2 regions of the Paenibacillus sp. 2KB_22 genome follow, and region 2 is predicted to be linked to the other one. Evidence: riboswitches for the same ligand, from Rfam matches in the RefSeq annotation. Region 2 holds a riboswitch; the other holds the start of a gene.
The links. Region 2 has a riboswitch for thiamine pyrophosphate ahead of AB4111_RS24760 (ABC transporter substrate-binding protein). Riboswitches for the same ligand answer to the same signal wherever they lie in the genome.
Positions count from the first base shown of each region.

Region 1: another riboswitch for thiamine pyrophosphate. It lies ahead of AB4111_RS12810 (thiamine phosphate synthase); the one in region 2 lies ahead of AB4111_RS24760 (ABC transporter substrate-binding protein).

Region 1 is NZ_JBFRHG010000002.1:424,504-430,187, forward strand. Features, by position in the region: gene AB4111_RS12795 (thiazole synthase) at 1-640, opposite strand, end outside; gene thiS (sulfur carrier protein ThiS) at 643-846, opposite strand; gene thiO (glycine oxidase ThiO) at 843-2,078, opposite strand; gene AB4111_RS12810 (thiamine phosphate synthase) at 2,093-2,788, opposite strand; TPP riboswitch at 2,982-3,091, opposite strand; gene AB4111_RS12815 (ABC-F family ATP-binding cassette domain-containing protein) at 3,167-4,717, opposite strand; gene AB4111_RS12820 (hypothetical protein) at 4,856-5,684, opposite strand, start outside.
Region 2 is NZ_JBFRHG010000005.1:173,781-179,464, forward strand. Features, by position in the region: gene AB4111_RS24755 (phospholipase D-like domain-containing protein) at 1-1,120, opposite strand, end outside; TPP riboswitch at 1,408-1,520, shown strand; gene AB4111_RS24760 (ABC transporter substrate-binding protein) at 1,741-2,781, shown strand; gene AB4111_RS24765 (MTH1187 family thiamine-binding protein) at 3,001-3,291, shown strand; gene AB4111_RS24770 (ABC transporter permease) at 3,291-4,049, shown strand; gene AB4111_RS24775 (ABC transporter ATP-binding protein) at 4,136-5,044, shown strand; gene AB4111_RS24780 (TatD family hydrolase) at 5,150-5,684, shown strand, end outside.

The DNA.
Region 1 (5,684 bases), on a different contig from region 2:
GATTTCCTGATCCGGATACCGCTGTATTCAACAATACACCATCTGCCCCAAGTTCCATGGCATAAGCAGCATCTTTTGGAGAGCGCAACCCTGCATCCACAATCACAGGCACAACGGCCTGCTCAATGATAATCTCAAGGTTATACGGATTAATGATGCCTCTACCTGCTCCGATGGGAGAAGCGCCAGGCATTACAGCATGTACGCCAAGCAATTGCAGCCTTTTGGCCAGAATGACATCATCTGAAATATAAGGCAATACCGTGAAGCCCTTTTCAAGCAAAATTTCGCAAGCCTTGTACGTTTCAATCGGATCTGGGAGCAATGTCATTCCATCTCCGATGACTTCGACTTTTATCATATCACAAAGTCCCGAAGCCCGCGCAAGCTCGGCGATCCGCACCGCCTCTTCCGCTGTGGAAGCCCCAGCCGTATTCGGAAGAAGAGTGTATTGGTCCAGATCCAATGTATCTAGGAAATGCTTCTGGTTACGTTCCTCCAGATTCAGACGACGAACAGCAAAGGTTAAAACTTCCGTTCCAGATGCATCCACAGCCTGACTTTGCACTTCAAGATCCGAAAACTTGCCTGTTCCGAGCAACAATCTGGACTCAAACGTATATTTGCCAATGTTCAACATCATCAACCGCCTCCTACAAAATGTACAATCTCGATTCGATCGCCTTCTCTTAATGCCGTTGACTCATGATACTCACGCGTTAAGATATGCCTGTTCAGCTCAACAACTACAGTCTTGACTTGCAGGTCAAATGATTGGAGCAGTTTATCCACACGATTCAATCCGTCATCAATCTCCATCCGTTGACCATTAACAATGATATTCATTGCACTACTCCCTTTCTGTTCAATCGCTCAGGACTCAGCGCCTCAATTCCGAGTTCTTCTGAGCTTTTGCCAGCAAGCAACTCCGCGATAAGCCTGCCTGTTATCGCACTAAGCAAGATACCGTTACGGTAATGCCCAAAGGCAGCGAACAGCCCTGGTATACTCTTGCATGCACCTATATAAGGCAGTCCATCTGGCGTTGCCGGTCTTACGCCTGCCCACGCTCGTATATATTGCGCTTCTTTCAGTCCGGGTACCCAGTGGGTAGCCGCTGTTAGCAGCTTCTGAACACCCTGTACAGTAACGTTCAAATCCGTTCTGCCTGGCAGACTGGTTGCCCCGAGCCAAACTTCGCCATTGGCCTTGGGAACAATATAGATATCCTCTGCATAAACCGTTCTGTCAGGTCTGTACCCTGCATGTTCATCTGAGAACTGAACGGCAGCTATTTCTCCTTTTACCGACCACACAGGTAAGCTCAGATTCACATGTCTCATCAATTCTTCACTCTGTAATCCAGCAGCTATAATGACATGTTTGCATGTTATCTCACCGATCGATGTGCTGATCCCCTGCACACCGTGTTCGTTTGCTCGCACATGTATACCCTGTATGTCCTCCATAAACCGCGCTCCCATGGCTTGAGCAGAATCCGCATATGCCCTAGTTAGATGGACAGGAAGGATTTCACTCTCGTAAGGTCTGTAGTAGGCTCCATATGTATCTCGGTTAAGCCATGATGCCTCTTGTTGCAAAGTGGAACGATCCCACCATACCTCATCAACAGACAAACCGGAATTTCGATTGTTCTTATAGCGGCTTAATTCACTGTATGATCGAAACGGGGTTAGGAATCCATGGCGTTGCAGGCCAACCTCTATCCCACTGAGGGTTTCCATTAGCCCTTGTTGCTCAATAAGTAACTGCCTACTCTGCCTGGCAAGCTTAGCCATTAATGGATGAGCAAAATCCTCACTATCTGCCGCCAGCATTCCAGCAGCTGCGCAAGAAGTGCCTCCCGCAATCGCCGAACGTTCAAGCAACAGTACATCCTGTCCACGGGAAGCAAGCTCATATGCAATGGCACAACCAACAACGCCTCCGCCTACAATAATCGTTTCTGCATGAATCTTATCCGAATTATCAATTACACTTTTGCTTCTTGATTCCGTTTCAGATTTCAGTTGATGACTGAAATGATTCCTGTTCTGACCCGTTACGATCTCTTTCATCCTCTCATCTCCTTTCAGCGGCTCAGACTTCTTGTAGCAAGGATAGCCTGCCTTAATGATGCAGCGGCCTGATCCGGTGAATCGCTCGCCCATACATTCGAGATCACAGCGACTCCTTGTGCTCCTGCAGAGCGAATCGCGTCAATGTTTCCCGGCTCTATGCCCCCAATCGCCATGACAGGAATGGAGACACCTCTGCATACTTCATCAAGAGCATATAATCCTCTTGGTTCAAGATCTGGCTTACTGTTGGTTGAGTAGATATGCCCGAAGAAAAGGTAATCGGCTCCCTGTTCTTCAGCGATTTTTGCCTCATCGATGGAATGAACTGATACACCCAAACGAAGTCGCTGCATTTTACTTATGACAGCAGGGTTGTATTTACGTATCGCATCTTGCCCCCAATGAACACCGCCATAGAGATCATTCTGTGAAGGTAGTTCTGAACCATTGATAACGATGCGACAAGATGGAATACCAACGTTACGCAGACTTTCAGCCCAACCGATCTTGTCTTGCCATGTAAGTTGTTTCTCTCGTATGTGAATATAGTCCACCCATGGCCAAACGTCCTTGGTTGCTTTTACAAAAGATGATCGATCTCCTGCCCCCGTAGATACAACATGCAATTCAAATGATTCGTGAACATGTTCATGAAAAATTGCCGTACCCTCCCTTTCCTTCCAGGCGTGAATACTATGAAAACACAAAAAAAGCCACTCCCGTAGGGGAGTGGCTGCGTATTAATTATATATCCAGATGACTGACTGATGCATACAGTTCATTTCGTGCAATACAGCTAAAGACCTATAGCCGTAACGTTATACACGCAACTGCATGTTTCAATTCGCTAAGCAGACGGTTGAAATCTTTTTGAGTTGCCGTTTGCTCACGTCATTCACTGAAACGCGCTCGCCACTTCCCTACGCTGGTATGATCCAGATCAGGTGCAAAGGGTCCGGAATCGCATTCTTCCATCTCAGCCACATCGTGCGGCCCCCCTAGTGTTCATATGAAGTTGTAGCCTATGTTACCATAGACGGATTTTTTTGTCACCGTCATTTCTGTTAAACATTGTCTTAAATCGTCTAGTTTTTCTCAGACCATTCTTCGACATTCCATGTTTTGGTGACCCAACCCTCGTAGAAATCAGGTTCATGAGATACCAGCAACACCGTTCCCTTGAATTCTTGCAAGGCACGCTGCAACTCCGCTTTGGCTGTGACATCCAGATGGTTTGTCGGCTCATCGAATAAAATCCAGTTGCTTTCACGCATCAAGAGTTTACATAAACGAACCTTGGCTTGTTCTCCACCACTCAGCATGTTAAGCGGGCGAGTAATGTGCTCATTTTTCAACCCGCAGCGAGCGAGATGACCCCGAACCTCATTCTGAGTCAAATGTGAAAACTCATTCCAGACATCCTCGATCGGCGTGATATTTCCAGCACGAACCTCCTGCTCGAAATAGGCCGTTTCGAGATAATCTCCCAAAAAGGTTTTTCCACTCAGTGGAGATATTTTTCCCAGGATGGTTTTCAGCAATGTCGATTTACCCACACCATTACAGCCTACGATGGCAATTTTCTCACCGCGTTCAATCGTCATCGTCATTTTGGGCAGCAAAGGATACGTGTATCCAATTTCAAAATCAATGCCCTCAAAGACCGTTTTGCTGCTCGCGCGGGCATCCTTGAATTTGAACGTTGGTTTAGCCGCTTCATCTGGACGATCAATACGTTCAATCTTGTCCAGCTGTTTCTCCCGGCTCTTCGCACGACCTGAAGTTGAAGCCCGCGCCTTGTTACGCTGAATGAAATCTTCCTGCTTCTTGATGTACTCTTGCTGTTTCTCATATGCATCAATATGCTGGGCTTTATTCATATCAGCCATCTCCAGGAACTTGTTATAGTTCGCTGCATATCTCGTTAATTTGGCAAATTCCAAATGATAAATGACATTTACGACTTCATTCATGAATTCCGTGTCATGGGAGATTAAGAGGAACGCGTGCGGGTAGTCCTTCAGGTAACGTGACAACCATTCAATGTGTTCTACATCCAAATAGTTGGTCGGCTCATCCAGCAAAAGAGCTGTAGGTTTCTCGAGCAAAAGCTTGGCTAGAAGCACCTTGGTACGTTGTCCACCACTTAGAGCTGCGACATCTCGATCAAGACCAATTGCGGACAAACCAAGACCATTGGCCATTTCTTCCACTTTTACGTCAATCAGATAAAAGTCGCCCTGTTCCAGTTGTTCCTGAATATCGCCCATCTCTTCCAGCAACTGCTCCAGCTTATCTGGATCTGCATCTGCCATCTGGTCCGTAATATTCATCATTTCTTTTTCCAATTCAAGCAACGGAAGGAATGCATCCTTAAGGACATCACGAATGGTTTTGCCTGGCGTAAGCTTCGTGTGCTGATCCAGATATCCATAACGGACCTTAGGTGTCCATTCCACTTTTCCACTATCTTTAAGCAATTTACCGGTAAGGATGTTCATTAATGTGGATTTACCCACACCATTGGCACCAACAAGTCCTACTCGCTCTCCGGCAAGTAACCGAAACGATACATTTTTAAATAACGTGCGATCTCCAAAATTGTGACTTACGTTCTCTACTGACAATAAACTCATAAGATGAGGTTGCTCCTATCTATTAGACATTACTTTTGTTATTGTTCCGAAACCCTATTCTAGCACAGGTCCCGTCTTTTCTGAAAGTAATGTAAACAGTTCAGGAACCTCTTACATGATTTTTTCATACAGGCTACCCTAACGATTAGAGCATTTATATTCGAAATAGCCTTGTGCAGCTGCTTGTCTTGCGTCTGTAAACACCTCTTCAGCACGGTAACCATTACCACATGTGGAGGGATAGTAGTACTTGATACCCGTTAAAGGATCTACCCCACCTACGATGGCCGTTTTCTTCACAAGTCTGCCTCCACCGATCGCATAATTGTTGATCTTTTGGTCACCCACACCTATACCTTGGATAAAGGCCATAATCCCTGTATCGTTAATGGAGTTGTACCAATCTTCCTGCGCAATCAGGGGCATCGTAAACGTATAGGAAATACCGTTCTTTCTGGCAAACTCATTATGGCGGTTAATCACATTAGCCAGATCATCCTGTACAGTATTCACAATCCGGCTTCGTCGAACTTGTTCAAATACGCTGGTATTCTGAAGTAAAGGAATCTGTGTGGTTGAAGCCAGTTCTTTTTGAAATCCCTCAATCCATCTCCCTGCGCTTGCGTCGTAGGCATAGACGTAATCGTCCAGTGTAAAGTTAATACTGTTACCGTAAGAATCTGAATATGTATAAGGTTTCTTAGGGCTCCATACTTGTCTGAAAGAATCTTCACGAATACCTGTCAACTCTGTTTCTGTGGACAACATATAATAGCCATCGTAATCCAGAATAACCACAGCAGGAATGTAATTAAACATGTTTCGAATAGCTGCAGGATCATCTTGAATTCCCATATTCAAAGCCATCGTCTGAGTAAACGTCAACAAGGCAAGCTCCTTATCCGCTTTAACAAACTTGGTTGAATCATAACCTGCTTCATCATTTTGTTTCTCATTTTGATCCATG
Region 2 (5,684 bases):
GTATGGAATAAGGGCCTTCGTATTCATAAATGGCCAGACTGGTATCAAGCAACCATTCCTTAGAGCTTAAGTATCCCGCGAAAGCCAAAGGGTTAGGGGTCTGTTGGATTGAATTCGTCAGCATGACCCATTCTGCTTTTGGATTCATCGACAGATGTACTGCTTTCTCCATTTTCTTGGTAGGAATGGCATATGGCGTCTGAAGGTACACTTTCGACTTTGCTTGATTGGCGAAATGAACAAATGTTCTCCACATGATGGGGTCTTTATACAGCCTTTTAATTGGATTATGAATGAAAGCAACGTGGTCAGAATGAAGCGCTCCTCGGGCCCATTCCTTTGGCAACTCTTTAACAAAAGGATCGCTCTGAGCCTGGGCTGTTTTATATAACTCAGCCAGCTCAGCCAGCTCTTTTAACCCTTTTGCATGATGCTGACGTTTTGCATGTTTTTCTGGTTTGGTGAATGGATGGTTCCATAACCGATCTATATATTGTTTCATTTCAACAACCGTGCTGTTCGTATTATCGTTTGGATTGTAAACAAGGACATCCCGATCAAAAACATAGTCTTTTGGGGGTTGCAACGCCATGTATTTATCACCAATATTTTGGCCGCCAATGATGCCATATGTGTTGTCAACAAGAAGGATCTTGTCATGCAGACGGTTATGCCATGTCCATGGCATAAATAGGTGGAGTGGTTCATAATATCTTAATTCCACATTGGGGTGAGCTGCAATGGCATCTGGAATATCACGCAATTCTCCGCGCATGCTGTGAAAAATCCCGTCTAAAATGATTCGAACATGAACACCCCGATCAGCTGCATCGAATAACGCAGCAAAAAAGAGTTGAGATGTTTTTCCTTTTTGAATGGAGTAATAGGCCAGGTCGATGCTTGTTTTCGCCTCTCGAATGGTCTGGATTCTCACCTGACCCGATTGAAAGCCGTCCTCCAGGAGCATTACGCGATCTGTTGTACTTCCTTCTGTTAACGATTTTTGCATATCCGTATTTTCAATAGCAGATGGAGACGGAACCAAAAATAAAAGGTAAGCTGTGAAAAAAACGTAGGCACTATAACACAGAATCATTGCGATTATGGTTTTTAGGATCATTCGGTACTCCCCCATTTTTATGTAAAAGTAATTATTTGTATAGCAGTACTATCTCCTTTTATCTCTAAATTATGTTGTTTAAATGAATCAAGCTGCTCCGCTCAAGGCCAAACGCTCAAAAACTAATCACCGAAGTGGCTTAGAAGCAAGTAGGCTATGACCCGAAATCCGATGCTTATGCATACAGTCAGCTCTACTTATATGATTCGCCACGTTCCCATCCAGTTCCTGACTGGACACGTTCGACCCGCTGGCCTATAATTACACCTAGTAATGCCCGTAACTTCATAGTTTCCCAGGGGAGTCGGAATTGGCCGGCTGAGAGTGTATCCCACCAAGATACTAACCCTTAGACCTGATCTGGATCATGCCAGCGTAGGAATCGGAGTATATCGAAATGGAACAGCCCTATGGCTGAACGCCACCTCTCTAACGCCTGCACGCGTCCCGGATTACGGGGCGCTTTTTTAATGTTCTTTTATATAGCCAGAGAGCTAAAAAAAAGTGACGTTATCCGGATCATAGCTGGTATAAATCTGTCGATTTATGCAAGAAGCTTGGATATGAAGCCAAGGAGTACCCGTGCCACTGGCCGGACATACCGAAGGAGAGAAATGAAGATGAGATGGCGTAAAATGATGGGCCTGCTGCTCTTGTGCGTACTTCTAGTGGCTGTGGCTGCATGTGGTGGCAAAGAAGCTGCACCTTCAGGAGAAAACGGCAGCAGTAACACCGAAAACAGCAATGAAGGTGACAACGCAGCCCTCAAGGATGTTAAAGTGGTGCTCGACTGGACACCAAACACGAATCATACCGGCTTGTATGCGGCCGTAGATCAAGGTTTTTATAAGGCCGAAGGCTTGAACGTGGAGATTGTTCAACCAGGTGCCGGCGGTGCCGATACGATGGTTGCTTCCAATGAAGTGCCATTTGGCGTAAGTTATCAGGAAAGTGTAACTCAAGCCCGTACACAAGGGGTTCCACTCGTCTCCATCGCAGCGGTTATTCAGCATAATACATCCGGGTTTGCTGCTCCGGCGGATCGGAATATTAAATCACCGAAAGATTTTGAAGGCAAAACTTATGGCGGCTGGGGTTCCCCAGTGGAAGAAGCCGTGATGCAATCCATTATGGAAGGCGAAGGCGCCGACGTATCCAAAGTGAAAAACATTAACATGGGTGATGCCGACTTTTTCACCGCTGTGAAACGGGATATTGATTTCGCGTGGATTTTCTACGCCTGGACGGGGATTGAAGCTGAACTGCGCGGAGAACCGATCGACATGTTATATGTGAAGGATTATTCAGATGCACTGGATTACTACACGCCTGTTCTCGTAACGAACGAGCAGACGATTCAGAACGATCCTGAGCTGGTGAAAGCATTCCTGAAGGCTACTTCGGAAGGATATCAATACGCAATTGATCATCCCGAAGAAGCAGCGAATATCCTGATCAAGGCCGTACCGGATCTGGACAAGGAATTGGTACTGGCAAGCCAGAAATGGCTGAGTCCGAAGTACACGGATGACGCCCCGCGCTGGGGAGAACAGAAACAGGAAGTATGGCAGAACTACACTGACTGGATGTTTAGCAAAAAGCTGCTGGATGAACAGGTCGACGTGAGCAAAGCATATACGAACGCGTTTTTACCCCAATAAAAAATTGCTTAAGTTTAACTTTTTTACACAAGAACGAAGAGTGCAGAACCCATCTGAAGAAGCGAAGCGCTCACCTTTATCCCCGGATTTCCTCCATTTTAAGTTTCATTAAAGAAATCCGGGGATAACAGTGATCGGAAGAGGGTGCTGCAATCGGAGTGATAAGTGTAAACCTGGTTCAATTCATGCAATTTATCACGAAAGGAGCCGTGATCTCTCATGGCAAGTACACTACTTAGCATTCAGGTTATTCCGAAAACGCCAAATGGCGAGAACTCTTATCCTTATGTAGATCGCGCCATTGAAGTTATTCAGCAATCTGGCCTGAAATATCAGGTGAACCCGCTCGACACCACGATGGAGGGGGAACTGGAGGAACTGCTGGAGGTTGTCCGCAAAATGCACGAAGTACTCGTCGAGGCTGGCAGCCCAAGCATCATCTCTCAGATCAAAATTGCCCATAGCCCTACTGGCTTCAGCATGGATACCCTGACGGAGAAGTACCGCTAATGAATGCCTATTTCAAAAGTGTATGGCCGCCCTTCGTGGCGGTTATTCTCTTTATAGCGATATGGCAGGGAGCCGTCTCCCTGTTCCATATCGAGAAATGGATGCTGCCAGCACCGTCCGATATCGCCCGCGAAGCGGCATCCCAGGCTGATCGGCTTGGCATGCATGCCTCCGCAACCATTCAGTTAACCCTGATCGGATTCGCGGCCGGCACAGCGGTTGGATTACTGATTGCAATGGTGCTGCATTTAGTTCCTTTTCTCAAGTCAGCCCTGTATCCTTTACTTATTCTTAGTCAAAATATCCCGACCATCGCGCTCGCGCCGCTCCTGTTAATCTGGTTCGGGTTCGGCTTGTTGCCCAAGCTGATTACCATCATACTAGTCTGCTTTTTCCCCGTGGCGGTGGCGGCTATGGACGGTTTGACCCGTACAGATGCAGCGATGATGAACTATATGCGCATGGCTGGTGCGAAACGTCACCATATCTTCTGGAAGCTGGAATTACCCCATGCCCTGCCATCCGTGTTCTCTGGTATCAAAATCGCCGCTACCTATAGCGTGATGGGTGCCATCATCGCCGAATGGATTGGTGCAGACAAGGGTATTGGTTATTATATGATGCTGCAAAAGTCAGCTTATCGAACAGATCGCTTATTCGTGGCGATCATGATTATTGTCGCGCTCAGCTTACTGCTCTTCCTGCTCATTGCCCTACTGGAGAAGCTTCTCGTGCGCTGGCGGCCACAGAAGCGGTAGCGACAAGGTCGAACTGTTCATATCAAGAGACGATGGGAAGATAAGAAATATATGATGTAATCTGTATATTAGGAAGTGATGAGCATATGAATCAGCAACAGGACGAACACGTCCAGCCTGAACGGGGAGCACGCGCATTGGAACCAAAGCACGGTGAAAAACTTCACTCGGCTAATCCTGATCTACCGACAAATACGACTGCTGCTACGGTTCCACCTGCACTGGATGTCGTGGATGTTCATGCATCATTCCGGGAACGACGGAGCAGGCTACCGGTTCTAAACGGCCTGTCCCTGACTGTGAAACAAGGTGAGTTTGTCGCTATCGTTGGTCCATCCGGCTGTGGCAAAAGCACCCTGTTCCATATCATCGGTGGTTTGCTGAAGCCACAGGAAGGGCAAGTGCTCATGAACGGTCACGATGTTACAGGCCAACGCGGCAAGATCAGTTATATGCCACAACAGCCTGCCCTTTTCCCTTGGCGCACTATTGAAGACAATGTACTGCTTGCTGGTGAAGTAGCTATAGATGCTCCTCCCCGGGCCGAAGCTCTTGCGGAGGCTCGAAAGTGGTTAAGCAGCGTGGGTCTTGCCGGATTCGAACAGGCATATCCGCATATGTTGTCGGGCGGAATGCAGCAGCGTGCTGCATTCCTGCGCGCCCTGCTCAGTCCGCAGGAGCTGATGCTGCTGGACGAACCCTTCAGCGCGCTGGATGCACTGACACGTAGTGACATGCAGCGCTGGCTGCTCGATATCTGGGAACAGAACCGCCGCTCGGTGCTGTTCATCACCCATAATATCGAAGAAGCAATGCTGCTTGCGGATCGGGTCTATGTACTATCCAACCGTCCTGCAACGGTGTTGCATGAGGTACATGTTCCTTTTGATCGCCCCAGACGGGAAGAAATTACGGAGGAATCGGCATTCCTTGAACGGAAACGGCAGATTGCACAGTGGATGAGAGAAGAACAGCAGAAAGCCCGCCTATCCTAATAGCGCGGGTTTTTAAGTTATTATTTTCCTTTAATGGGTGATCCATTATATGAAATCTGACGTACCATAATTAAACTATATATGAACACAAGGAGGATTTCCCTCATGCTTTCTCAAGCTTTCGCTCCATTAATTGATGCTCATATTCACTTGGATCAGTATACCCCTGACGAACTACGCGAGATGCTGCTATCATTTCCGTCCCAGCAGGTTGAAGCGGTCATTGCGGTATCCATGAATCTGGCCTCTGCCCAGGTCAATCTGGAGCTTGCAAATCAACATCCACGCACCATATATCCGGCCTTCGGTTTTCATCCGGAACAGGAACTGCCATCCGCTGCAGAGATGGACCTGTTCTTCCAATGGATCGAGAAGCATATGGGACAAGCCACAGCCATCGGAGAAGTCGGCCTTCCCTATTACAATCGTCTGGAGGCTGAGCAGGCAGGACAGCGCTTCGATCAGAGCGGGTATATCGAGCTGCTTGAACGGTTCATCCAACTCGCGAAAAAGCATAACAAACCGCTTGTCCTTCATGCCGTATACGAAGATGCGGATATCGTCTGTGATCTGCTGGAGCAAAATCATTTCCGACGCGCGCACTTCCACTGGTTCAAAGGGTCCTGCGAAACGGTAAGAC